One region of the Arthrobacter sp. UYCu712 genome, then DNA from elsewhere that is predicted to be linked to it. Evidence: riboswitches for the same ligand, from Rfam matches in the RefSeq annotation. Region 1 holds a riboswitch; each other region holds the start of a gene.
What was found. A riboswitch is a leader RNA that binds a small molecule or an ion and turns the genes downstream of it on or off. The one in region 1 is predicted to bind S-adenosylmethionine.
Positions count from the first base shown of each region.

Region 2: linked by a shared signal. The riboswitch ahead of ABIB51_RS08690 (aminotransferase class V-fold PLP-dependent enzyme) and the one ahead of ABIB51_RS14980 (bifunctional o-acetylhomoserine/o-acetylserine sulfhydrylase) in region 1 are both predicted to bind S-adenosylmethionine.
Region 3: linked by a shared signal. The riboswitch ahead of ABIB51_RS14315 (DUF1737 domain-containing protein) and the one ahead of ABIB51_RS14980 (bifunctional o-acetylhomoserine/o-acetylserine sulfhydrylase) in region 1 are both predicted to bind S-adenosylmethionine.
Region 4: linked by a shared signal. The riboswitch ahead of ABIB51_RS02000 (methionine ABC transporter ATP-binding protein) and the one ahead of ABIB51_RS14980 (bifunctional o-acetylhomoserine/o-acetylserine sulfhydrylase) in region 1 are both predicted to bind S-adenosylmethionine.

Region 1 is NZ_JBEPOZ010000015.1:76,425-82,320, forward strand. Features, by position in the region: gene ABIB51_RS14960 (TetR family transcriptional regulator) at 1-572, shown strand, start outside; gene ABIB51_RS14965 (histidine phosphatase family protein) at 621-1,301, opposite strand; gene ABIB51_RS14970 (CPBP family intramembrane glutamic endopeptidase) at 1,400-2,167, shown strand; gene ABIB51_RS14975 (VOC family protein) at 2,295-2,933, opposite strand; SAM riboswitch class IV at 3,127-3,242, shown strand; gene ABIB51_RS14980 (bifunctional o-acetylhomoserine/o-acetylserine sulfhydrylase) at 3,302-4,618, shown strand; SAM riboswitch class IV at 4,736-4,851, shown strand; gene metX (homoserine O-acetyltransferase MetX) at 4,863-5,896, shown strand, end outside.
Region 2 is NZ_JBEPOZ010000006.1:187,483-193,378, reverse strand. Features, by position in the region: gene ABIB51_RS08695 (class I SAM-dependent methyltransferase) at 142-900, opposite strand; gene ABIB51_RS08690 (aminotransferase class V-fold PLP-dependent enzyme) at 986-2,419, opposite strand; SAM riboswitch class IV at 2,455-2,568, opposite strand; gene hisN (histidinol-phosphatase) at 2,729-3,541, opposite strand; gene rsgA (ribosome small subunit-dependent GTPase A) at 3,632-4,747, opposite strand; gene aroA (3-phosphoshikimate 1-carboxyvinyltransferase) at 4,731-5,896, opposite strand, start outside.
Region 3 is NZ_JBEPOZ010000014.1:33,700-39,595, forward strand. Features, by position in the region: gene ABIB51_RS14300 (aminodeoxychorismate lyase) at 72-1,046, shown strand; gene ABIB51_RS14305 (glycosyltransferase family 2 protein) at 1,028-2,128, opposite strand; gene ABIB51_RS14310 (ATP-grasp domain-containing protein) at 2,115-3,047, opposite strand; SAM riboswitch class IV at 3,331-3,446, shown strand; gene ABIB51_RS14315 (DUF1737 domain-containing protein) at 3,460-3,792, shown strand; gene ABIB51_RS14320 (rhodanese-like domain-containing protein) at 3,789-4,208, shown strand; gene ABIB51_RS14325 (O-succinylhomoserine sulfhydrylase) at 4,209-5,417, shown strand; gene ABIB51_RS14330 (glutamate--cysteine ligase) at 5,614-5,896, opposite strand, start outside.
Region 4 is NZ_JBEPOZ010000002.1:7,896-13,791, reverse strand. Features, by position in the region: gene sfnG (dimethylsulfone monooxygenase SfnG) at 1-312, opposite strand, end outside; gene acs (acetate--CoA ligase) at 322-2,529, opposite strand; gene ABIB51_RS02005 (CoA-binding protein) at 2,833-3,258, shown strand; SAM riboswitch class I at 3,352-3,441, shown strand; gene ABIB51_RS02000 (methionine ABC transporter ATP-binding protein) at 3,579-4,388, shown strand; gene ABIB51_RS01995 (methionine ABC transporter permease) at 4,381-5,046, shown strand; gene ABIB51_RS01990 (LLM class flavin-dependent oxidoreductase) at 5,098-5,896, shown strand, end outside.

The DNA.
Region 1 (5,896 bases):
CGTCCGCCGCTGCCCTGGAGGGCGGGCTGGCCGCGGCCACCGTCGACGTGATCGTTACGCGCGCCGGGGTTTCGCGGCGCACGTTCTTCAACTACTTCCACACCAAGGAAGACGCCATCCTGGGCCTCCGGGAACCCGTCCTGGCCGACGACGCCGTCGCAGCCTTCCGGGCCGCCGGCCGCGAAGTGGTCGGCGACGCCGTGCACTTGATGGCGGCAGTCATGCGGACGGCGGGACCGGCCGGCATGGCCGATCAGCGGCCGCGCACCGTCCTGCAACGTGTCCCGGAACTCCTGACCCGCCTCAAGCAGCACGTCACCGACGTGCAGCAGCTCGTGGAGCCGCTGATCGCCGAGCGGCTGCGCAGCCGACCGGGGGAGAACGGCGAACCGGGCGAGGGCGGCGTGGAGTCGGCGGCCCTGCAGGAACGCGTCACGATCGTGAAAATGCTCGCGGGCTCCATCCTGCAGTACGCCTACGCCACGGAGCTGGCCGCCGTCGTCGCCGGCGATTCCGCCGCCATCGATCGGGCCATCGACGCCTTCAGGACGGTCAGCAGAACCGCCCTGTGACTGAGGCGCACACGGCCGGACCGGCACGTGTGAAGCAGGCGGACCGGCCTAGAAGAACATCGGCGGGGCGTCCAGGACGGTCTCGTCGACGCGCCGTGGCTCCCACTGGCTGAAGGGCTTGTCCAGCTCATACTTGCCGCGGTCGGTCCGCAGCAGCGTGCGGACCTCGGCGTTGTCCGGGTTGTTCAGTGACTCGAAGTACTCCACGGACCAGTGGAACCAGCGCATGCAGAACAGCCTCATCGTGAGTCCGTGCGTCACGAACAGGGCGTTCGGGGCATAGGTGGGCTTGGACCAGTGCCGGTGCAGCGTCTCCATGAACGAGGAGATCCTGTCGTACACATCCGAGCCCGACTCGCCCTCCCGGAAACGGTAGAAGAAGTGGCCGTAGGCGTTCCGGAGTTCCTTCTGGTCCTCGATTTCGCCGGCAATCTGGAAGTTCGCCCAGTCCTGCTCCCGCAGCCGGGGCTCCTCGATGACCCGTTCGGTCAAGGGACCAAGGTTGAGTGCCTCGAGGGTCTGGTAGGCCCGGAGGTAGGGGGAGACGTAGACGCAGACCTGGCGGCCGTCCAGGAGGCGCCTGACCTGCTCGCCTGCGGCCCGGGCCTGCTCCAGGCCCAGCTCCGTCAGCGGAATGCGGTAGTCCGGCACCCGGTTGTAAATGGAGGTGTCGGCGTTGGCCGCGGACTGGCCGTGCCGGATCATGATGATTTTCCCGGGCGCACTCATAAATCCCAAGCATAGGGCCGCCCGGCGGTTCCTCAGCTTCGGAGCCCCGTCGGGGGCCGGAGCAGGCAACTGCCAGCAACTGCGGGCAAGATAGGAGCATGTTGGTTCCTTCCCGCCGCCGGCTGCGGATAGAAATGTGGATTGTCCTGGGTCTGTCCCTCGGGCAGTCGGCCGTGTACTCCGTGGTGCAGCTCCTGGACAAGATGACCAGGGCACCGCTGGCCGAGGGCACGTCCACCCTGAACCAATCGCAAAGCAGCCGCGAGTACTTCGACCTCACCTACCAGCTGCTGGACATCTTCTTCGCCCTGGTACCGGTGGCGCTGGTGATCTATTTCCTCACCGAACACCGTCCCGCGGGCGCGCACGGCGACACGGCGTTCGGCAAGATCGGCTTCAATTTCGCCCGGCCCGGCAAGGACCTGCTGCAGGGCCTGGGCCTGGCGGCGCTCATCGGGATTCCCTCGCTGGGCCTCTACGCCGCCGGCCGGGCGCTGGGGATCACGACGGCGATCATCCCGAGTGCGCTGGACTCGTACTGGTGGACGGTGCCTGTGCTGATCCTCTCCGCTATCCGGCACGGGATCGTGGAGGAAGTGATCGTGGTGGGCTACCTGCTGGACCGGCTCGGCAAGCTCGGCTGGAGCGTGCCCCTGGCAATCTTTGCCAGCTCCATGCTGCGCGGCAGCTACCACCTGTACCAGGGCTTCGGGCCGTTCATCGGCAATGCGGTCATGGGTGTGGTGTTCGCGCTGGTCTACACCCGGACCCGCAGGGTGATGCCGCTGGTCATTGCCCACGCACTGCTGGACATCGTGGCGTTCGTCGGCTTCAGCCTGTTCGGCAAGGCCATCGGCCTGGGCTGAGCGCGGACCGGCCACAGCGGACCGGTCCCTCAGCGGACCGGCCCTTTAATAGAATTCGGCCGCCATCGGTGGGTGACGTCATTGGCACCCGCTGATGGCGGCCGAAGTGTTAGGGCGGTGTAGGACCTTAGATGATGACGGCTCCGGAAGTCGTCTCGAAGGTGACGGACAGGATGCCGGGCGTGCCGTGCGGGGCAAGCCAATTGACGGCGACATCTTCCAGCGGCTTCTCCACCGGTTCGCCCAGCCACTCCGTGACGCGGTCCGCCGAGCCGGCGATGGTCAGCGCCGTCATCTTGACGTCGCTCGGGTAGGCGTTGGACGGGTGAAGTTCCGGATCGCCCTCCCACTTGAGCATGTACGGAACCTGGGGATCGGCGATGAGCCCCAGGATGCCGATCTGCTTCCAGACAAGCTCGCGGCCGTCCGGGAACTTCCGGTTGCCGTTGACGGCGGCGCGGCCCAGCCGCTCCTCGAACGGTGCCAGGTCGTCCACCTCGACGCACCAGCCCATCCAGCCGCCGCCCGCTTCGGAGCGGGCGCGTACGGCCTGGCCGAACGGAGCCTTGTCCGAGGCCGGGTGGTTCAGGACCTCGACGACTTCGAGGTATTTGTGTCCCGCGAGGGGGATGATCATGTTGCGGGTCCCGAAACGGGGATGCACTCCGCCCTTAACGGCATCGACGCCGAGGGCAGTTGCAATACGTTCGGTGGTGGCTGCCAAGCCATCTCGTTCACAGGCGTAAGAGACGTGATCCATGCGCATGCCATCATCTTGGCACTTTGTGATGGAGCTCTCAGCTTAGGTAAACCTAACCGAGATGGGATGTCATTTAATGGTGGCCGTGACGCCATGGCGGGGACCGCGATCCGGGCTCCCGGCCGGAATCCCGCAGCGCGGGCTTCATGTTCGTCACAAAGCTATCCAAGGCCCGGACGGCGTTCCTACACTGAAGCCAGGTCATGAGTGCCAGCACACAGCCCCGGCTTGCTGGCCGGCAACCCTCGTATCGCGGTGGGGTGCCCCGGGTGAAGACCTGGCCGTCCGGCGCCCGCCGGAGGGCAAGCGCGGCGCCTGTCCCGTCCGAGCCCAGCGGCCCGGCGGCCTGTGCCCGGTCCTTGAGGAGCATTCCGATGTCCAACGCCTGGTCCTTTGAAACCCGCCAGATCCACGCCGGCCAGGAGCCGGACAGCGCCACCGGCGCGCGTGCCCTTCCCATCTACCAGACGACGTCGTTCGTCTTCCCGAGCGCCGAAAGCGCCGCCAACCGCTTTGCGCTCGCCGAACTCGCACCGATCTACACCCGGATCGGCAACCCCACCCAGGACGCGGTGGAGCAGCGGGTGGCGAGCCTGGAAGGCGGACTCGGGGCCCTGCTGCTCAGTTCCGGCCAGGCCGCCGAGACCTTTGCGGTCCTCAACATCGCCGAGGCCGGCGACCACGTGGTGGCCAGCCCCAGCCTGTACGGCGGCACCTACAACCTGCTGGCCCACACGCTGAAGAAGTTCGGCATCTCCGTGACGTTCGTGGAGGACCCGGACAACCTGGAGCAGTGGCGCGACGCCGTCCGGCCCAACACCAAACTGTTCTTCGGCGAAGTGGTCTCCAACCCCCGCCAGGACGTCCTCGACATCGAGGGCATCTCCCGAGTGGCGCACGAGGCCGGTGTGCCCCTGATCGTCGACAACACACTCTCCACCCCGTACCTGATCCGGCCGATCGAGTGGGGCGCGGACATCGTGGTCCACTCCGCCACCAAGTACCTTGGCGGGCACGGCGCCGCGATCGCCGGTGTGATTGTCGACTCCGGCAACTTCGACTTCGGCAAGGACCCGGCACGGTTCCCCGGCTTCAACACCCCGGACCCCACCTACAACGGGCTCGTCTACGCCCGGGACCTCGGCGCGGACGGCGCCCTCGGCGCGAACCTTTCCTACATCCTCAAGGCCCGCGTCCAGCTCCTGCGCGACCTCGGCTCCGCGGTGTCCCCGTTCAACGCCTTCCTCATCGCCCAGGGCATCGAGACCCTGAGCCTGCGGGTCGAGCGCCATGTATCCAACGCCACCCGGGTGGCCGAATGGCTCGAAGCCCGGGCCGACGTCGAATCGGTGGCCTACGCCGGGCTGCCGTCCAGCCCCTGGTACGAGCGCGGCCGCAAGTACGGGCCCAAGGGCACGGGCGCCGTCGTGGCCTTCAACCTCGCCGGGGGAGCGGAGGCCGGCAAGCGCTTCGTGGACGCCCTTGAACTGCACTCGCACGTGGCCAACATCGGCGACGTGCGCTCGCTGGTCATCCACCCGGCGTCGACCACCCACAGCCAGCTCTCCCCGGAACAGCAGACGGTGGCCGGCGTCAACCCGGGACTCGTGCGGCTGTCGGTGGGCCTGGAGCACATTGACGACATCATCGCCGACCTCGAGGCAGGCTTCCGGGCGGCCAAGGGCGCCTGAATCCGCCGGTTTCCGGTGCCCCTGCCGTGTGCAGGGGCACACCGGCGGCCACGCCCGGAGTCACACAGCCGTCACAATTTTCGCCACAACGGCGCCTCCTTTCGTAAACTCAAGGCAGGTCATGAGTGCCAGTGACAGCCCCGGCTTGCTGGCCGGCAACCCTCCTTTTGCGGCGGGGTGCCCCGGGTGAAGACCTGGCCTGCCGGTCTGCCGACGGCGGGCAAGCGCGAAGTTAGGTCCTCAGATGACGATTGCCGCCACCCGCACGGGTGTACCCGGAAGTAAAACCGCCGAAACGCCGGCCGCCGGCCCCGCCGCCGCGGAACCCGACACCGCCTCCGGCCGGACCGTTCCCGACGGAACCGTCCGGCACCTCCGGATCGGTGACCTCGACCTCGAGTCCGGAGCCCGGCTGCCCGCTGCCACGCTCGGCTATGAGACGTGGGGGACGCTCAACGCGGACCGTTCCAATGCGGTCCTGATCGAACATGCGCTCACCGGCGACACCCACGTCACCCGCGGTGCCAGCGAGGAGCCCGGCTGGTGGGAGCAACTGGCCGGCCCCGGCGCCCCGGTGGACACGGACAAATACTTCGTTGTCTCCATCAACATCCTCGGCGGCTGCTACGGCTCCACCGGACCCTCGACGCCGGCTCCGGACGGGGCACCGTGGGGCTCCCGTTTCCCGCTGGTCACCTTGCGGGACACCACAGCAGCCGAGGCACGGCTGGCCGACGCCCTTGGCATCCGCAGCTGGTATGCCGTACTGGGCGGATCCCTCGGCGGTGCCCGCGCCCTGGAATGGGCCGTGTCCTTCCCGGAACGAGTCCGGCGCTGCGCCGTGATTTCCATCGGCGCCAGCAGCACCGCCGAACAGATCGCCTTCGCCCAGGCGCAGACACTCGCCATCCGGCAGGACCCGAGCTTCAACGGCGGGGACTACTACGGCGGCCCGGAACCTGAAGCGGGCCTCGCCCTCGCGCGCCGCATCGCCCACATCACCTACCGCTCCGCCGCCGAACTGGACGTGCGCTTCGGCCGGAATGCGCAGGACTCCGAGGCTCCGCTGGGCGCAGCCTCGCTGGCAGGCCGCGGACGCTACCAGGTGGAGAGCTACCTGGACCATCAAGGCAACAAGCTGGTCCGGCGCTTCGACGCGAACAGCTACATCGCGATCACCGAGGCCCTTATGAGCCACGACGTCAGCCGCGGCCGCGGGGCCCTCGGGGAGGCCCTGGCCCCGGCCACTGCCGACTTCCTCGTCGCGGCCGTGGACTC
Region 2 (5,896 bases), on a different contig from region 1:
GCGGCGGTTGGTACCGGAGGATGGTGCGGACCGGTCCCAAAGTTTCGAGTGCCTGCAGCTCAATGTTAGGCATACCGAAACAATAAGCCCCGGCGGGCGTCGACTGCAATGCGGCCGGGATGAGGCCGGGAGCCGCCTGCGTCAGGTCCGGACGGCCCGCCAGGTCTGGGTCAGGTAGGGGAACGCAAGGACGTCGCCGGGGCCGTGGCCGAGGTGGTCGTTCAGGTACCAGGCGAGGTTGGCCAGCACCTTGGCCCGGGTCGCCTCGCCGGCGGCCAGGTAGTAGCTGCGGGATTTTGCCAGGTCGATGATGTCCACGGTGCGCATGGCATCATCCCAGCGGGTCAGGTGGCTTTCGAGGCCCGTGAACTCCGGTCCCAGCGGCGGTTTGAAGTGCGGCTTGTGGACATCGCCGGCGTGCATGATCCGGGAGAGCCGGTGCACCCACGGGACGGAGGTGTCCATCTGGTTCCAGATCAGCCCCAGCACGCCGCCGGGGCGGAGGATCCTGGCGATCTCGGTGCTGGCACGGAGCGGATCGCACCAGTGCCAGGCCTGGGCGACCGTGACGAGGTCGAAGGCCTCCGGAGCCAGCCCGGTGTCTTCGGCGGTGCCCTCGACGGCGGCCACTCCGGGCAGTGCCTGCCGCAGCTGTGCCAGCATGTCGGAGGAAGGGTCGACGGCGACGGTGTGCAGCCCGCGTTCGACCAGCAGGGCCGTGAATTTTCCCGTTCCGGCGCCGATGTCCGCCGCGTCCCGCGCGCCGGCGGGGATCAGCCAGTCGGCCGATTCGCCGGGGTATCCCGGGCGGACCCGCTCGTAGTGGGCTCCACCGTCCTGGAAGCTCTGCCCGAGCTCCTGCCGGCGTTCGTGGTGAAGTTTGGGGCCGCCGCGTGCCACGTGCGATCTCCTTCGGGCAGGTCTGATGGGTACCTTCCGAATTTACCGCACGCGACCGCTGCGCACGCGCCAGTGGTTCGGGCGCCTACTCCACCACGGTGCACGGCGCGGCGCCGGCGGTGCCGGGGGTGTTCGGCGCCCAGTGCGGGTAGCTGCGGGTGTCGTTGGACGGCACCCAGCGGCCGGCATCCACCACGTAGTCCCAGCCGAGGCCGGCCTGCCGCAGTTCCTGGATCCCGGCGAGCAGCCGCTGCGCGTCTTCGAGCCGTGAGCCGAGACCGAAGCTGGCCCGCAGCGAACCGGACGGGAGGCCGAGCCGCTTGAGCAGCGGATGGGCGCAGAACCGGCCGTCGCGCAGGCCGATGCCGTGTTCGGCGGAAAGATACGCGGCCACCAGGCCGGCGTCGTAGCCTTCCACGGAGAAATTGACGACGCCGATCGTGCCGGCGCCCTGCCCGTGGTCTTCGGGGTCCGTGTCCGAGAAGATCTGGTGCACGGTCACGCCGTCGATCCGGCGGAGTCCCTCAACCAGGAAGGACCGGATGGCGTCCTCGTGGGCGTGCCACCGCGTCCGGTCAAGGGCCGCTATCACCTGGGTGGCCCGGGCCAGCGTGGCGGCACCCAGGACATTGGGGGAGCCGCCCTCGTGCCGGGCCGGACCGGTGGTCCAGCTGACCGTGTCGAGCCTGGCGTCGCTGACCGCTCCGCCGCCGGCGAGGTGCGGGGTTCCGGCGTCGAGCCAGTCCGGGCGGCCCACCAGCACGCCGGACCCGAACGGTGCGTAGAGCTTGTGGCCCGAGAAAGCGAGGTAGTCGATGCCGTCCGCGGCCACGTTGATGCGCCGGTGCGGGGCAAGCTGCGCGGCGTCGACGACGATCCGGGCGCCGTATTCGTGGGCGAGGGCGGCGAGGGCGCGGACCGGCAGGATCTCGCCCGTGACGTTCGAGGCGCCGGTGACGGCCAGGAGGCTGACGCCGCCGAGCGCGAGCTGTTCGCGGAGCTTCCCGAGGGTCTCCGCCAGGGTGGGAGCGGCGACGACGCTGCGGTGCGGTACGGACTGCCACGGCAGCAGGTTGGCGTGGTGCTCGATGTCGAGGTAGAGGACCTCGCCGGTGTGGCGGCCGTCCGCGACGGGCAGGCAGCCGGCCAGCAGGTTCAGCGAATCGGTGGTGTTGCGGGTGAAGATCACCGAGTCGTCCGGGCGTCCGCCGACAAACTCGCGCACAATGTCGCGGGCGTTTTCGTAGACGGAGGTGCTGATCTGGGAGGCGTACCCGGCGCCGCGGTGGACGCTCGCGTAGAACGGCAGGATCTCGTTCAGGTAGGCCGACACCACGGACAGGGCGGGCGCGGACGCTCCGTAGTCCAGGTTCGCGTAGCGGACGTGTCCGCCCTGGATCAGCGGGGCCTGGATCTCCGCGCCGGTGACGGCGGCGAACGGCCGGCCGGCGACGGCGAAACGGTCGGGCAGCGCCGTCGCGGACGGGGAGTGGGTGGCGGGAATGGTGGCAGTCGTCATGGGACCTCGCTTGAAAAAGGACCCCACGCACCGGGGATCCGCGCTTGCCGGGTCCAGTCAGGACCGGCCAGGTCGTCACCCGGGGCACCCCACCGCGAATGGAGGGTTGCCGGCCAGCAAACCGGGGTTTAGCGCTGGCACTCGTGACCTGCTTCGAGCCTAGGACATCCCTGCTGCCGCGGAAAAGGCGGGGGCCAATATGAAGCGTAATGTTACGCGCCGCCGGGAAAGGCCGGATTGGGCGAAGAAAAGACGCCGGCGGCCCCGAATCTGGGGGCCGCCGGCGTCATTAATTCGTGCGAAGGCTGCTTAGAGCAGGTCGTCCAGTCCCGGGTTGAGGCGCTTGAGGACCTCGGAGTGCAGGATCGAGTTGGTGGCGAGGGCGTTGCCGCCGAAGGGCCCGTCCTCGCCTTCGAGGGACGTGAAACGGCCGCCGGCTTCGGTGACGATCGGGACCAGGGCCGCCATGTCGTAGAGGTTCAGTTCGGGTTCGCAGGCGATGTCGACGGCGCCCTCCGCCACGAGGCAGTAGGACCAGAAGTCGCCGTAGGCGCGGGTCCGCCAGACCTCCTCCGTCAGGCCGAGGAACTCGTCAAGGTTTCCGCGTTCCTTCCAGCCGCCCAGGCTCGAGTAGGACAGCGAGGCGTCCGAAAGCTGGGACACGTTGGAGACCCGCAGCCGGGTCGCGGCGGCGAGCGAGCGTCCCATGTAGGCGCCGGCGCCCTTGGCCGCCCACCAGCGCTTGCCCAGGGCCGGGGCGCTGACGACGCCGACGACGGGCTCTCCCTCGTCGACGAGGGCGATCAGGGTGGCCCAGACGGGGACGCCGCGGACGAAGTTCTTGGTCCCGTCGATCGGGTCGATGATCCAGCGCCGCGACCCGTGGCCGGAGCTGCCGAATTCCTCGCCGAGGACGGCGTCGCGTGGGCGGGAGCGGGACAGCTGGCCGCGGATCGCTTCCTCGGCGGACTTGTCGGCGTCGGTGACCGGCGTCAGGTCAGGCTTCGTTTCGATCCGAAGATCGAGCGCCTTGAAGCGGCTCATGGTCTGGGAATCGACGGAATCTGCCAGTACATGGGCAAGGCGCAGGTCATCGTTGTAGCTCGAAGCGGGTTGACTCATGGTTCCAAACTACCGCCAAAGCGGGCCGCCCGCCGGGAGGCCACGGCCCCGGGACACCGCGGGGCGGCCCCGGCGTGCACCGCGCCGGGCCTACGAAACGGTGCCGAGTTCCTTGACGTCCTGCGCTTCCATCCGCGGGTCCGTGCCGAGGAGGCGGCGCAGCGACGTGAGCCGGGCCGGGCCGGACGGTCCCGCGTGGCCTGCCGCGACCCAGGCATCGACGCCGCAGTTGACGGCGCTCGTGTCGTGCTTGCAGCCCCGTTCGCAGTTGTCCGTGCCGGGTTCCAGGTCCGGGAAGGAACGCAGGATCCGGTCCGGATCCACGTGGGCCAGGCCGAAGGACCGGATGCCCGGGGTGTCGATGATCCAGCTGCCGGCGGGCGCATCGTTGACCTTGAGCGCCAGTGCCGAGGACGAGGTGTGCCGGCCGCGGCCGGTGACCGCGTTGACGCCGCCGGTGGCGCGCTCGGCGCCGGTGAGGGCGTTGACCATGGTGGACTTGCCGACGCCGGAGTGGCCGAGCATGACCGTGACCTTGCCGTCGAGGTAGTCGCGCAGCTGTGACACCGCGTCCTTGTCCAGCCGGGCGGACAGCCCGTCGTCCGAGCGGGCGTCGATGCCGGAGGCGGCCGAGTCCGCCGTTTTGCTGATGATGACCGGGAAATCCAGGTGCTGGTAGTTGGAGAGCAGCTCGGCGGGATCCTTGACGTCGGCTTTCGTGACGAGGAGCAGGGGAGCGATGCCGGCGTCGTAGGCGGCCACGAGGGCGCGGTCGATGAACCCGGTCCGCGGCTCCGGGTTGGCGGCAGCCACCACGATCACGAGCTGGTCCGCGTTCGCGACGACGGCGCGCTCGATCGGATCGGTGTCGTCGGCGCTGCGCCGCAGGAGTGTGTTGCGGTCCTGGATCTTCACGAGCCGGGCAAGGGTGTCCGGTTCGCCGGTGACGTCGCCGACGAGCGAGACGAAGTCGCCGGCCACCACGGGGTTGCGGCGCAGTTCCCGGGCGCGGGCGGCGATGATCTTGCGTTCCTCCCCGGTGCCCTCGCCTACTACGGCGGTGTAGCGTCCGCGGTCGACGGTGATGATCCGGCCGGTGACGGCGTCGTCATAGCTGGGACGGTCCTTGGTGCGCGGCCGTGTGCCCTTTTTGTTGGGCCGGATCCGGACATCCGATTCGTCCCAGGAGTCAGTGCTGCGGGCCACGGGTGGCGTCCTTTGTGTCTGCGGGGGCCGCGGCGGTTTCTCCGGTGCTGCCTTGGGCCAGCATCGCTTCCCACAGCAGGGGGAAATCCGGCATGGTCTTGGCCGTGGCCGCGATGTCCTCGACCTCGATGCCAGGCACTGCAAGGCCCAGGATGGCCCCTGCCGTGGCCATGCGGTGGTCCGCATAGCTGTGGACGACGCCGGCATGGAGCGCAGCGGGCCGGATGATCAGGCCGTCACTGGTTTCCTCGGCGTCGCCGCCCAGGCGGTTGATCTCGGCCACGAGTGCGGCCAGCCGGTCCGTTTCGTGTCCCCGGAGGTGGGCGATGCCGCTGAGGCGCGACGGTCCCGTGGCGAGGGCGCAGAGCGCCGCGACGGTCGGGGCGAGCTCGCTGGTTTCATCGAAGTCGCCGCCGGTGATCTCCGGGCCGCCGGCCACTGTCAACGTGCCGCCCTCGAGGGTGACGGTGGCGCCCATGGTGGTGAGGATGTTCCGCCAGAGGTCTCCCACCTGGGTGGTCGCGTCGGGCCAGCCCGGGATCCGGACGGTGCCGCGGGTCGCCAGGGCGGCGGCGAGGAACGGTCCTGCGTTGGAGAGGTCCTGCTCGATGTGGTGGTCGAAGGCGCGGATGGGGCCGGGGGAGACGATCCAGTGGTTCGGGACGGAATCGTCCACGGCGACACCGACTCCCCGCAGCACGGCGACCGTCATGCCGATGTGGTCCAGGCTGGGGACGGGCTTGCCTACGTGTTCAAGGTGCAGACCCTCGGTGAAGCGGGCACCGGCGAGCAGCAGGGCGGAGACGAACTGCGAGGAGGCGCTGGCGTCGATGACGAGGTGCCCGCCGCGGACTTCGCCTGTGCCCTGGACGGTGAACGGCAGGGACGACGCCGGTCCGCCGTCGGGCGCGCTGACGTCGACGCCGAGCCCGCTGAGGGCGCCGATGATGGCGCCCATCGGGCGGTTGCGGGCGTGCGGGTCGCCGTCGAACAGGCTCTCGCCGTGGCGGAGCGCCGCGACCGGCGGGACGAAGCGCATGACAGTGCCCGCGAGTCCGCAGTCGATGCCGGTCCGGTCCGTGGAGGCCTCAAGGCTGATCGGCGTGATTTCCAGGTCGGGGCCGAAGGCGCCGTCCCCCGGAATCTCCG
Region 3 (5,896 bases), on a different contig from region 1:
GACCCGCGGAACAGTTCCGGAACGGGCAATCTGCAAATCCTATCCGAGGCACGCCGCACTAAGCTGGAGCCATGACTACTCCCGCCTCAGTTCCGGGCCCCGCCACGGTGCTGGTCTTCCTGGATCCCGAGTTCGAAAACGGCCGCATTGTCGACGCTTCCAAGCCGCAGCTGCTGGCCACGGACCAGGGCGCCACCCGCGGCGACGGCGTGTTCGAGTCGTTGCTCGCTGTGGGCGGCCGGCCCCGGAAGCTGCAGGCACACCTGAACCGGCTGGCCGGCTCCGCCCGGCTGCTGGAGCTGGACATTCCGGCGGAGGCCGCGTGGCGGCGTGCCATCGGGACGGCGATCAGCGAGTACCGCGGCCAGACGGGGCCCGCCGCCGGGGAGACCGGCGATGAAGCTGCCGCCGATGAACTGGTGGTGAAGCTCCTCGTGACACGCGGTGTTGAGGGCGAGGGCCGTCCCACCTGCTGGGTGCAGGCCTCCGTCCCCGGCGGTGCCGGCCGCCGGCAGCGCGAGACAGGGATCGACGTCCTGCTCCTTGACCGCGGCTACGACAGTGAGGTCGGCGAGCGCGCCCCGTGGCTGCTGCTGGGCGCCAAGACCCTGTCCTACGCCGTCAACATGGCGTCGCTGCGGTACGCCCACCACCAGGGCGCCGACGATGTCATCTTCACTTCCGCCGACGGCCGGGTCCTGGAAGGCCCGACGTCGACAGTCCTGCTGGCCCACCTGGAAACGTCCGACGACGGCGAGGGCGGCGTCCGCACCGTCCGGCGCCTCATCACGCCCCAGCTGGACAGCGGCATCCTGCCCGGCACCTCGCAGGGCGCCCTGTTCACCGCGGCCAAGGCCGCCGGCTGGGAGCTGGGCTACGGACCACTGGAGCCCAAGGACCTGCTCGACGCCGATGCTGTCTGGCTGATTTCAAGCATCCGGCTGCTTGCCCCCGTGAACCACATTGACGGCAAGGAGATCGGCACCCCGGAGCTGCGCAAGCAGCTGACGGCGGAGCTGAACGCCCTTTACGCCACCATCGGGTAACCGGATCGGCCTAGGCCGTCCAGGCCTCCCGGAGCGCCCGCCGGCGTCCTCGTCCAGCTCCGGGGCGTTCCCCCGCGGGCTCTGCCACGGGCGCGGTCGCGTCCGAGTGCGGCCAGCAGGGACAGGGCAGTGAACACGGTGCCGACAGGGGCGAGCGGCAGCGGCAGCCGGCGGAGCACGAGATCCCCGTCCCGGCGGCTGCCGGCCAGGTCCACGTGGACCGCCCCCGCGTGAAGCAGTCCGCACACCCGGCGGTCCCGCTGCCGCCAGAGTTCCCGGACGGTCGAGGCGGATCCCGCGACGATCCGGGCACACGGCGCAAAGCCGACGCGGTATCCGGCGCCGTGCACGCGCCAGGCCAGCTCCAGCTCCGCAGACGCAGTGTCCTCCCGGAACGGCCCGATTTCCGCCAGCACCTTGCGGGGGAACGCCACGATGGGGCCGGCGGCCGAGGGAAGGCCACCCAGCTCGGACAATGCCCGCCGCGTCATCCCGGCGGCGAAGCGCCCGGGGAAGGCCAGCGCCCTGGTCCGAACCGGGTCCGCGGGGGCAGACACCTCATCGCCGCAGACAGCGCCGGTACCCGGATCCTCGAATCCCTGCAGCATCCGGTCGATGGCGTCCCGGGAGAAGATCCCGCCCGCGCCGGCAACCATAACGACGTCGCCGGTGGCATGGCGGGCACCCAGGTTCAGGGCGGCGCCCTTTCCTGCGGCGGCTTGGCCCAGGACCTTGATCCGCGGGTCCGCAGCGGCAAGGCCCGCCGCGAGTTGGGCCGTGTTGTCCGTGGACCCGTCGTCGACGAGGATCACCTCATACCGGGCGTAGCCGGTGAGTTCGATGGACCGAAGGCAGTTCCCGATGGCGCCGGACTCATTGCGGACCGGGACGACAATGGAGACGCTGGGCCATTGATCCCACAGTGTCGGGACTCCGCGCCGGCGACGGCGGGCGGCACGGACCTCGAACCGCACGGCCAGGGGCAGCGCGATCAGCTGAACGAGGCCGAACAGCAGGCTCGGCGCGCCGAGGAGGAGCAGGAGGATCAGGGCGCCCGGGGCAGCGGGGTCAAACCAGGACACTGGCGTACGCCCCGGTTCCCTGCCGGAACGACGCCGGGTTGAAGGACGGCAGGTTGAAGGCGTCCAGGACGGCGTCGAGCAGTTCGGGCGCCACGTCGCTGAAGGCGCCGAAGCGGGCGTCCACGCCCAGCACCACCGGGGTTCCGTCGGCCCTGCGGCGGACATCCAGGTGAACGGGACCGATCAGGCCCAGTGAACGGACGGCGGCTGTCGCCACGTCGCCCACGTCCATGGCCTCACCGGCCAGGACCCGCCGGGTCACCGCCCCGCAGCCTTCGATCCGGGCCTTTTCCACCACAACGGCGAATGGGGATGCCGCATTGTGCGCCGGTGTCCCGTAGACCATCGGGGAATATTCCAATCCGGGAATATATTCCTGCACAATCTGCCCGTCAGGCAATTCACCCCAGTCGATGTCCTCGGTCCCGTCGATGACGATCACATCGCAGCCGCCGCGGTAGGACCGGGACTTGACCACCACCGGTCCGTCCAGCGCAGCCATCGCGGCACCGGCGTCGACGAAGTCCCCGGGAACGCCGAAGCGGGGGACCGGAATTCCGGCAGAGCGCAGGTGCCACGCCGTGAAGAGCCGGTCGTTGGCGAGAGCGACGGGGCCGGGATCGCCCACGATCACACGGACGTCCCGTCCGAACCCGGCACGTGCCGCGGAGACCTGCATCAGCTCATCGCTGCCGGCCGGAATCACCAGGTTAACGCCCTCCCGGGCGACGATCCGGCGCAGCACAGGCATCATCTCAGGATCAGCGGCCGGCGGCACCCTGACCCCGCTGACGCCCGATCCGTCCGGCAGTTCCCGGACATCGGCGCCCATGAACGGAACGCCCCGGGACCGCAGCTGGGCGGCGAGGGCGGTGCCGGCAGGGCTGCCGACACTGGTGATCAGGACGCGGGGTTTCACGGTTTCTCCGTTTCAGTTCCGAGGCGGCGGGCAGGCCTTGGCATTTCTGCCCGGCACCCTCAATCTGCGGCGGCTTGGCACTCCAGGACCTCCGGCGGAAGCCTGCCTCCAGTAAAGGCGAGCGACCTATCAGAAGACCCGAGTGGGCCCTACTCGAAACTGTCCGGGCGCGGATCCGGACGGGACAAGTAATACGTATGCCCGGGACCGGGACCGGAAGCCGGTTACGGAACATGACGGCGGCGCGGTGCGCGCGGGCGTCGCAGGTGTTACGTTTTTCGGGAGTAACGAGAACCGGCGCCAAGCCCTGACTGGCCGGTCGGCAACCCTCCCTTTCGCGGCGGGGTGCCTCAGGTGAATACTCGGCATATCGACCCATTCGAGCTGCAAGCGTGAAAGAAGGAGTCCCGTCGTGCCTGACGCATCCGCCCCCGCTGTCCCAAGCACAGCACCCGCGCCGTCCCCCGCCCGCCCGGGCGCGGCCATTGAGGAACGGCTGGCCTACCGCCTGTTCACCGGCCCCGACGACCGTTCCTTCTGCGAGCGGGTTTCGACGGCCCTGGCAGGGGGCTACGTCCTGCACGGGAGCCCCTCCGCCAGCTTCAACGGCAGCAGCGTCATCGTTGCCCAGGCCGTGGTGCTGCCGGCAGCGATCGCCAGCGCCGATGCCGCGGTCGCCGACGCGGTGGAAGGCCTGGAAATTGACGGCTTCGGCTTTGAAGAGACCATCGAGGGCAACGCATGAGCTACGCCGGAGACCTGAGCCCGCAGGAAGCCTGGGCCAAACTCGAGGCGGGCGCCATCCTGGTCGATGTCCGCACCGAGGGCGAATGGGCCCACATTGGCATCCCGGACACCGCATCCGCGGGCAACAAGCGGAATGATCCGCTGTTCATCCAGTGGAACCTGGCCGGCGGCATCCCCAACTCGCAGTTCGTTGAGCAACTCAAGCAGCAGGCACCGGAGGATACCGGCACCGAGCTGGTCTTCCTCTGCCGTTCGGGTGCCCGGTCCATCGCCGCCGCAATCGCCGCCACCGAGGCCGGCTACACGTCCTACAACGTCCTTGAGGGTTTCGAGGGCGAGCCGGACAAGTTCGGCGAACGGAGCGTTAACGGCTGGAAGAACCGTGGCCTGCCCACCAACCTCGGAAAGAACTAAGTGACTTTCAACCCCGACGCCGCCGGCTGGAGCCCGGAAACCCAGGCTGTCCGCGGCGGGCTGGACCGCACGGGCTTCCAGGAAACCACCGAGCCGATCTTCCTCAACTCCGGCTTCGTCTACGAATCCGCCGCCGCCGCCGAGCGTGCCTTCACCGGGGAGGACGAGCGCTTCGTCTATTCCCGCTACGGCAACCCCTCGGTGGCCACTTTCCAGGAACGCCTCCGCCTTCTTGAGGGCACCGAGGCGTGCTTTGCCACGGCGTCCGGCATGTCCGCGGTGTTCACCGCCCTCGGCGCCCTGTTGGCAGCCGGCGACCGGGTGGTCGCCGCCCGCTCGCTGTTCGGCTCCTGCTTCGTCATCCTCAACGAAATCCTGCCGCGCTGGGGCGTGGAAACCGTCTTCGTCGACGGGCCGGACCTGGAGCAATGGAGGGTGGCCTTGTCGGAGCCGACGACGGCGGTCTTCTTCGAGTCGCCGTCGAACCCGATGCAGGAGATTGTGGACATCGCCGCTGTCAGCGACCTGGCCCATGCCGCGGGCGCCACCGTTGTGGTCGACAACGTCTTCGCCACTCCCCTGCTGCAGCGGTGCGGGGACCTCGGCGCGGATGTTGTTGTGTACTCCGGCACGAAACACATCGACGGCCAGGGCCGAGTCCTCGGCGGCGCGATCCTGGGCACCAAGGAATTCATCGACGGCCCGGTCAAGCAGCTCATGCGCCACACCGGACCGGCGCTCTCCGCCTTCAATGCGTGGGTGCTGACCAAGGGCCTCGAGACCATGGCGCTGCGCGTGAACCATTCATCGGCGTCGGCCCTGCGGCTGGCCGGGTGGCTCGAGGGGCAGCCCGCGGTGAACTGGGTGAAGTACCCGCTGCTGAAATCGCATCCGCAATACGAGCTGGCGGCCAGGCAGATGAAGGCCGGCGGCACGGTGCTCACGCTCGAGCTTTCCCCCTCCCCCGGGCGCTCCGCCAAGGAGGCCGCATTCGCGCTGCTGGACGCGCTGCGGATCATCGACATCTCCAACAACCTGGGCGATGCGAAGTCCCTCATCACCCACCCGGCCACGACGACCCACCGCGCCATGGGGCCGGACGGACGCGCGGCGATCGGGCTCAGTGACGGCGTGGTGCGGCTCTCCGTGGGCCTGGAGGACCTCGACGACCTCATCCGCGACCTCGGCCAGGCGCTCAAGCAGGTCTAGGGCTTCGTCCGGCCGCGAGATTACAGTTAACGGCAGTGTTGCCGCGGCAAAGTCATATGGTCGTTGCAACGCTCTGAAAGATGGAGCGTTTGATGGGCAAGGTGTTTTCCTTGAATGCCCGCGCTGAGTTCTTTGATTTGGTGTGTGGCGGAATGTCGAACTGTCATCTCGCGGCGCCATACCCCGGGTTTCCCGTTCAGGCCTCGCGCACGCGGCCCAGGGTCGGCGCCTCGTCCCCGGGATCCCCGGCGTCCGCGTCCGCCCCGCGCAGGGTCTCGTGGACTGCCCGGTCCACGACCGCAATGAGTCCGCCCTGCCGGTGCGGCCTGCGCTGCAGCTGCGACCCCGTCCCCTCCGCCAGGACCCTTGTGATGCCCTCGCGGGCCAGCTCAAGCTCCCCCTGCTCCGCCAGGACCGGGGCCAGGTAATCCACGAAAGCGTGGACAACGTCCGCTGCCGGCGCCGGCGTGAAGGTCCCG
Region 4 (5,896 bases), on a different contig from region 1:
GCCGGGGTGCCACATGCCGGGATGGACGGCGGAGATCACCTTGAGCCGCTCGGTGGCGGCCAGCAGCGCCAGGCTGAACGAGGTGGCCTCGTGTTGCTTGTCCGCCCCGTAGGAGGCGGCGTAGCGGGTCTGGGTCAGGGCGTATTCGAAGCCGGAGTTCTCCGCGATCCGGGCGAGTTTCTTGTTGTAGTCGAAGTCCCAGCCGGTGCGCTGTTCGATGGTGGAGACCACCAGGCCACCGGAAACGTTCGGCACCCAGTACGCGAACTTCAGGGGGTCGGCAAGACGGGCGATGTTGCTGATCTCAGTCATGGTGTTCCTTCACTTCCGGGCGTAACGGTTCCGCAGGACATCCTGGATGTCCGCGATGGATGGTTCGTTCTGGAGCGAGGTGGTGTCCCCGAGCGCTGTTCCTTCGAACAACTGGGTGAGCAGCCTGCGCATGATCTTGCCGCTGCGGGTCTTCGGCACATCGGGTACGACGACGACGTCCCGCGGCTTCGCGATCGGGCCGATCTCCTTCGCGACGTGCGCCTTGAGCCGGTCCTGGATTCCGTCGGCGCCGGCGGTCCGCTTGAGTACGACAAACGCGACGACTGCGTGCCCCGTTTTGGCATCGGTGACAGGGCAGACGCCGGCCTCCACGACGTCGGGGTGCGACACGAGCGCCGACTCGATCTCGATCGTGGAGAGCAGGTGTCCGGAGACGTTGAGGGTGTCATCCACCCGCCCGAGGATCCAGATGTCGCCGTCGGCATCGTACTTGGCGCCGTCGCCGGCGAGGAACCAGCCCTGCCCGGCGTATTTGCGCCAGTACGAATCGAAGTAGCGGCGCGGGTTCCCCCACACGGTGCGGGCGATCGCGGGGCCGGGGGAGTCCACCACGATGAAGCCCTGCACGCCGGGCGGAACTGTGTTGCCGGCGTCGTCCACGATGCGGGTGCTGACGCCGGGCAGCGGCCGGGCCGCGCAACCGGGTTTGAACTCGGTGTCCGTCGGCGCGGGGGAGAGGATGGTGGCGCCTGTCTCGGACTGCCACCAGGTGTCCACCACGGGGGCCGTGCCGGCGCCGACGTTGTTCCGCAGCCAGCGCCAGGCTTCGGGGTTGACGGCTTCGCCGACGGTGCCGAGCATCCTGATGGAGGAGAGGTCGTAGGTGTCCGGGACCCCGTCCGGGAACCAGCCCATGAGGGACCGGACCAGCGTGGGGGCCGTGTAATACTGCGTGACCCCGTAGCGTTCGATGATTTCGAAATGCCGGCCCGGATGCGGGGTGTTCGGAGTGCCCTCGAAGATCACCTGCGTGACGCCGTTCGAGAGCGGGCCGTAGATCTCGTAGGTGTGGGCAGTGACCCAGGCCAGGTCAGCGGTGCACCAGTGCACGTCCTGGTCCCGGAGGTTCGGGTCCGGGTGGCTGAAGAGGTGCTCGAAGCTCCACGATGCCTGCGTCAGGTAGCCGCCGGAGGTGTGCACCAGGCCCTTGGGCTTGCCGGTGGTGCCGGAGGTGTACATGATGAACAGCGGCGTCTCGGCGTCGAACGCCTCGGGGGTGTGGAGGCCGGAGGCCTGCCCGACGGCGTCGTGCCACCACACGTCGCGGCCTTCGGTCATGGGCGCGGTCTCGAGCTCGTCCGCCGGAGTGGTCCTGTTGACCACCAGGACGTGTTCGATGAAGTTGTCTCCGGACACGGCTGCGTCCGCGTTGTCCTTGACCGGCACGGCGGTGCCGCGGCGGAACTGGCCGTCGGTGGTGACGAGCAGCTTCGCGCCGGTGTCCTCGACCCGGAACTTGAGTGCCTCGGCGGAGAAACCGCCGAAGACCAGCGAGTGGATGGCGCCGATGCGGGCAACAGCCAGCGTGATGATGACGGTTTCGGGGATGACCGGGAGGTAGATGACCACGCGGTCGCCCTTGGTGATGCCGAGGGCCAGCAGGGCATTGGCGGCCTTGGACACCTCGCGCTGGAGTTCGGCGTACGTGATGGAGCGGCGGTCGCCGGGTTCACCTTCGAAGTGGAGGGCCACTTTCTCGCCCCGGCCGGCGTCGACATGGCGGTCCACGCAGTTGTGGGCCACGTTGAGCTTGCCGCCTTCGAACCACGTGATGTCCGGGCCGGTGCCGGCTTCAAGGTCGGCCGGCACGCGCCGGTGCGCGGTGTGCCAGGGCTTGCCGCCGTACGAATGGCCCGTGGGCACCTCCGCCCAGTCCAGGCGGAGGGCCTGTTCTTCCCAGAACGCAACTGTGTCTGTGCCTGGGTCTGCGCCTGCGGCTGGGTCTGCGCCCGCGCCCGCGCCTGCGCCTGCGGCCGCGGGGGTGGTGCTGCGGTGACGCGCCGGTCCGCCGGTGGGGACGCCGTGCACTGCGCCGTCCGTGGGCTCTGTCAGGGACCATCCCGAAGAGCCGCGAGAGGAGCCGGGCGCGTCACGCAGCCCTGCTTCGTTCGCCGTCGCGTCCGAAGTGGTTTGTGGGGATGCCTCGGACGGAGTCCGGGCAAAGGTGGGCAGGGCGGAAGAATTCTCAGGGGTCATTGTGGCACTCCATCGGTCCTGGCAGTAGCACCCTGGTTCCTCCAGTTCCCTCGAATTCATCGAAAGAGAGAGGAACAGTTCCGTGGGAATGGTCGTCTCACGTCACCGGGGGTTGCTGCGGCTTCATCGATCCAGGTCTCTCGGCCGCTCGGGATGGTCAGTACCAACTAGACCCGAGATGCACGAATCCGCAAAATCCGGGTCTTCCGCGCTGTAATATTCGTTCATTGCGGCACCGGATGCCGATGTTTCATTCATTTGTTCGGAGATTATGCCGAAACTCCGCAGGAGTAGGCTTGATGCATGACTCATGTAAACGATCCGGCAGTCATTGACCGGCTCATGCGAACCAAGGGCCTGTGGGCGATCGTCGGACTCACCACCAACGAGTGGCGCTCGGCCTACGACGTCTCCCTCTTCGTCCGGGACCGCCTGGGCATGCAGATTGTCCCGGTCAACCTGCCCGGGGACGACGTCCACGGCGAGAAGGGGTACCGCTCGCTGGCCGAGATCCCCGCGGAGAAGCACCCGATCGACGTCGTGGACTGCTTCGTCAACTCGCACAGGGTGGGGGCCGTCATCGACCAGGCCATAGCGGTCGGCGCGAAAGCCGTCTGGCTGCAGCTGGGCGTCTTCGACGATGCCGCAGTGGAGCGCGCCAAGGCGGCCGGACTGGACGTTGTCGTGAACGCGTGCCCCGCCCGCGAAGGCTGGCGCGTGGACAGCTAGCAGCAGTCGAGAAGCTACAGGATCAGGAAAGCCGGTTACAAAATGTGACCGGCTTTTTCCGTATCCGCTGCCCAGCCGTGTCAGATGGAGTCGTAACCATCCCGAGCGGCTGAGAGATCTGGCTCCGTGACGCCGCAGCAACCCCCTCTTTGAGGACGGTGCTACCGCCAGGACCGATGGAGAACCGATGTGTTCTTAGGCTCGGGGCTTCGCTAAGCGCAGCCCGGAGCCGGGGCTCAGGGCCTTCCTCGGGCGATCCCGGAGGAAACCATGAACACGCAGACAGCGGTCGCGGCGCGGCCCCGAGCAGGTGATGACCTGTGATCGACATCCAGAACGTCAGTACGACATTCGATTCGTCCGGCGGCCGATTCACGGCCGTGGATGATGTCAGCCTGCATATCAGGCGGGGCACCATCCAGGGCATCATCGGGTTCTCCGGGGCCGGGAAGTCCACCCTGCTGCGGAACATCAACCTCCTCGAGCGCCCGACGTCGGGACGCGTCCTGGTGGACGGCGTCGACCTCGTGACCCTGTCCGACGCCGAGCTCCGGACCAAGCGGCACGACATCGGGATGGTTTTCCAGCACTTCAATCTGCTCAACAACCTCACGGCCCAGGAAAATGTGGAGTTGTCGCTGAAGTTCGCCGGCGTGGGCAAGGCAGAACGCCGCCGGCGGGCAGCCGAAACCCTGGAAATCGTGGACCTCGCCGACAAGGCCACAACGTATCCGGCCAAGCTCTCAGGCGGCCAGAAACAGCGTGTGGCGATCGCCCGCGCCCTCGCCACCGGGCCCAAGGTGCTGCTCTGCGACGAGCCGACGTCCGCCGTCGACCCCCGGACGACAGCATCCGTCCTGCAGTACCTGGCCGACGTCAACGCCGAATTCGGCATCACCATCGTGGTGGTCACCCACGAGATGAACGTCATCAAGGCCATTGCCGACAACGTTGCGGTCATGGAAGAGGGCCGGGTGGTGGAGCAGTTCGATCTCACCGAACTCCAGCGCCACGGCTTCCACCCGGCGACGTCGATCGGCCGTTACCTGATCTCCGATGAGATCCAGCTGGACCGCTCCGGGAAGGGCGCCCACACCACAGCCACTTCGGAGGGCCTGATCAATGTTTGACCGCATCCTGGAAGTCCTGCCCGAAATCGGCGTCGCCATGGGGCAGACCCTCACCATGCTGCTGGTGGCCATCCCGCTGGCGGTGCTCCTCGGCACGCCCCTGGGTGTGCTGCTCTACACGATCGGTCCCAACGGGCTGAAGCACAAACCGAAGCTGCACCGCGTCCTGGACGGGTTGGTCAACCTGGTCCGCTCGTTCCCGTTCCTGATCCTGCTGATCGCGATCATTCCGGTGACCAGGTTCATTGTCGGCACCACCATCGGCACGGCCGCCGTCATTGTCCCGCTGGCCCTCAACGCCATCCCGTACTTTGCCCGCTTTGTGGAACAGAACCTCAGCCAACTGGGCGGCGGCGTGGTCGAGGCGGCACGGTCCATGGGAGCCAGCCGGTCCCAGATCGTCCGGGATGTCCTGATCGTGGAGGCGAAGCCCGGACTCGTCAGCTCCATCACGATTATGACCGTCAGCTTCATCTCCTACTCGGCGATGGCCGGCCTGGTGGGCGGCGGCGGAATCGGCGACTTTGCCATCCGGTACGGCTACTACCGCTACGAGACGCCGCTCATGATCACGGCCATTGTCCTGATGATCCTGCTGGTCACCATCGTCCAGCTGGGCGGCTCCCGCCTCGCCCGACGCCTGGACAAGCGGCTCTGACCGCCCGCAGCACCCCGGCCCATCACACCTCCCACAGCGGAAAGCACCCCCATGACTTCAACAGCCAGTACCCGCTTCAACGGACCCCGCCCCCGCCTTCTCATCAGCGCCTTCGTGATGAACACGTCCAGCCACATCATGGGCGGCCAGTGGCGGCGCCCGGAAGCGCAGCAGCACCGGTTCAACGAACTCCAGCTCTGGATCGACCTGGCCCGCCAGCTCGAAGACGCCAAGTTTGATGCGATCTTCTTCGCCGACGTCGTCGGTCTCTACGGCGACTACGACGGCGGGTGGGCATCGCTGCTGAAAAAGGGCCTGCAGGTGCCGTCCAACGATCCCCTCATCCTGCTGTCCGCGCTCGCCACCGGAACGCGGGACATCGGACTGGCCGCGACGTCGTCGGTGATTCAAAGCCACCCCTTCCAGTTTGCCCGGCAGATGTCCACCCTGGACCACATCAGCAACGGACGGGTGGCCTGGAACATCGTCACCAGCGTGCTGGAAAACGCGCACCGGAACTTCAACGCCACCGAGCTCACCAAGCACGACGAACGCTACGACTGGGCGGACGAATACGTCGAGGCCGCCTATAAGTTGTGGGAAGGCTCGTGGGAGGACGACGCGCTGCTCCGGGACAAGGAGACCGGAGTCCACGCCGACCCGGAGAAAGTCAGCAAGATCTACCATCGCGGGCCCCGGTATTCGATCGACGGTCCGCACCTCGCGGCGCCTTCGCCGCAGCGCACCCCGGTGCTCTTCCAGGCCGGGAGCTCCGGCCGCGGCCAGCAGTTCTGCGCCGCCAACGCCGAGGCCACCTTCACCCTGGCGCCGAACACCGAGGTTGCCGCGA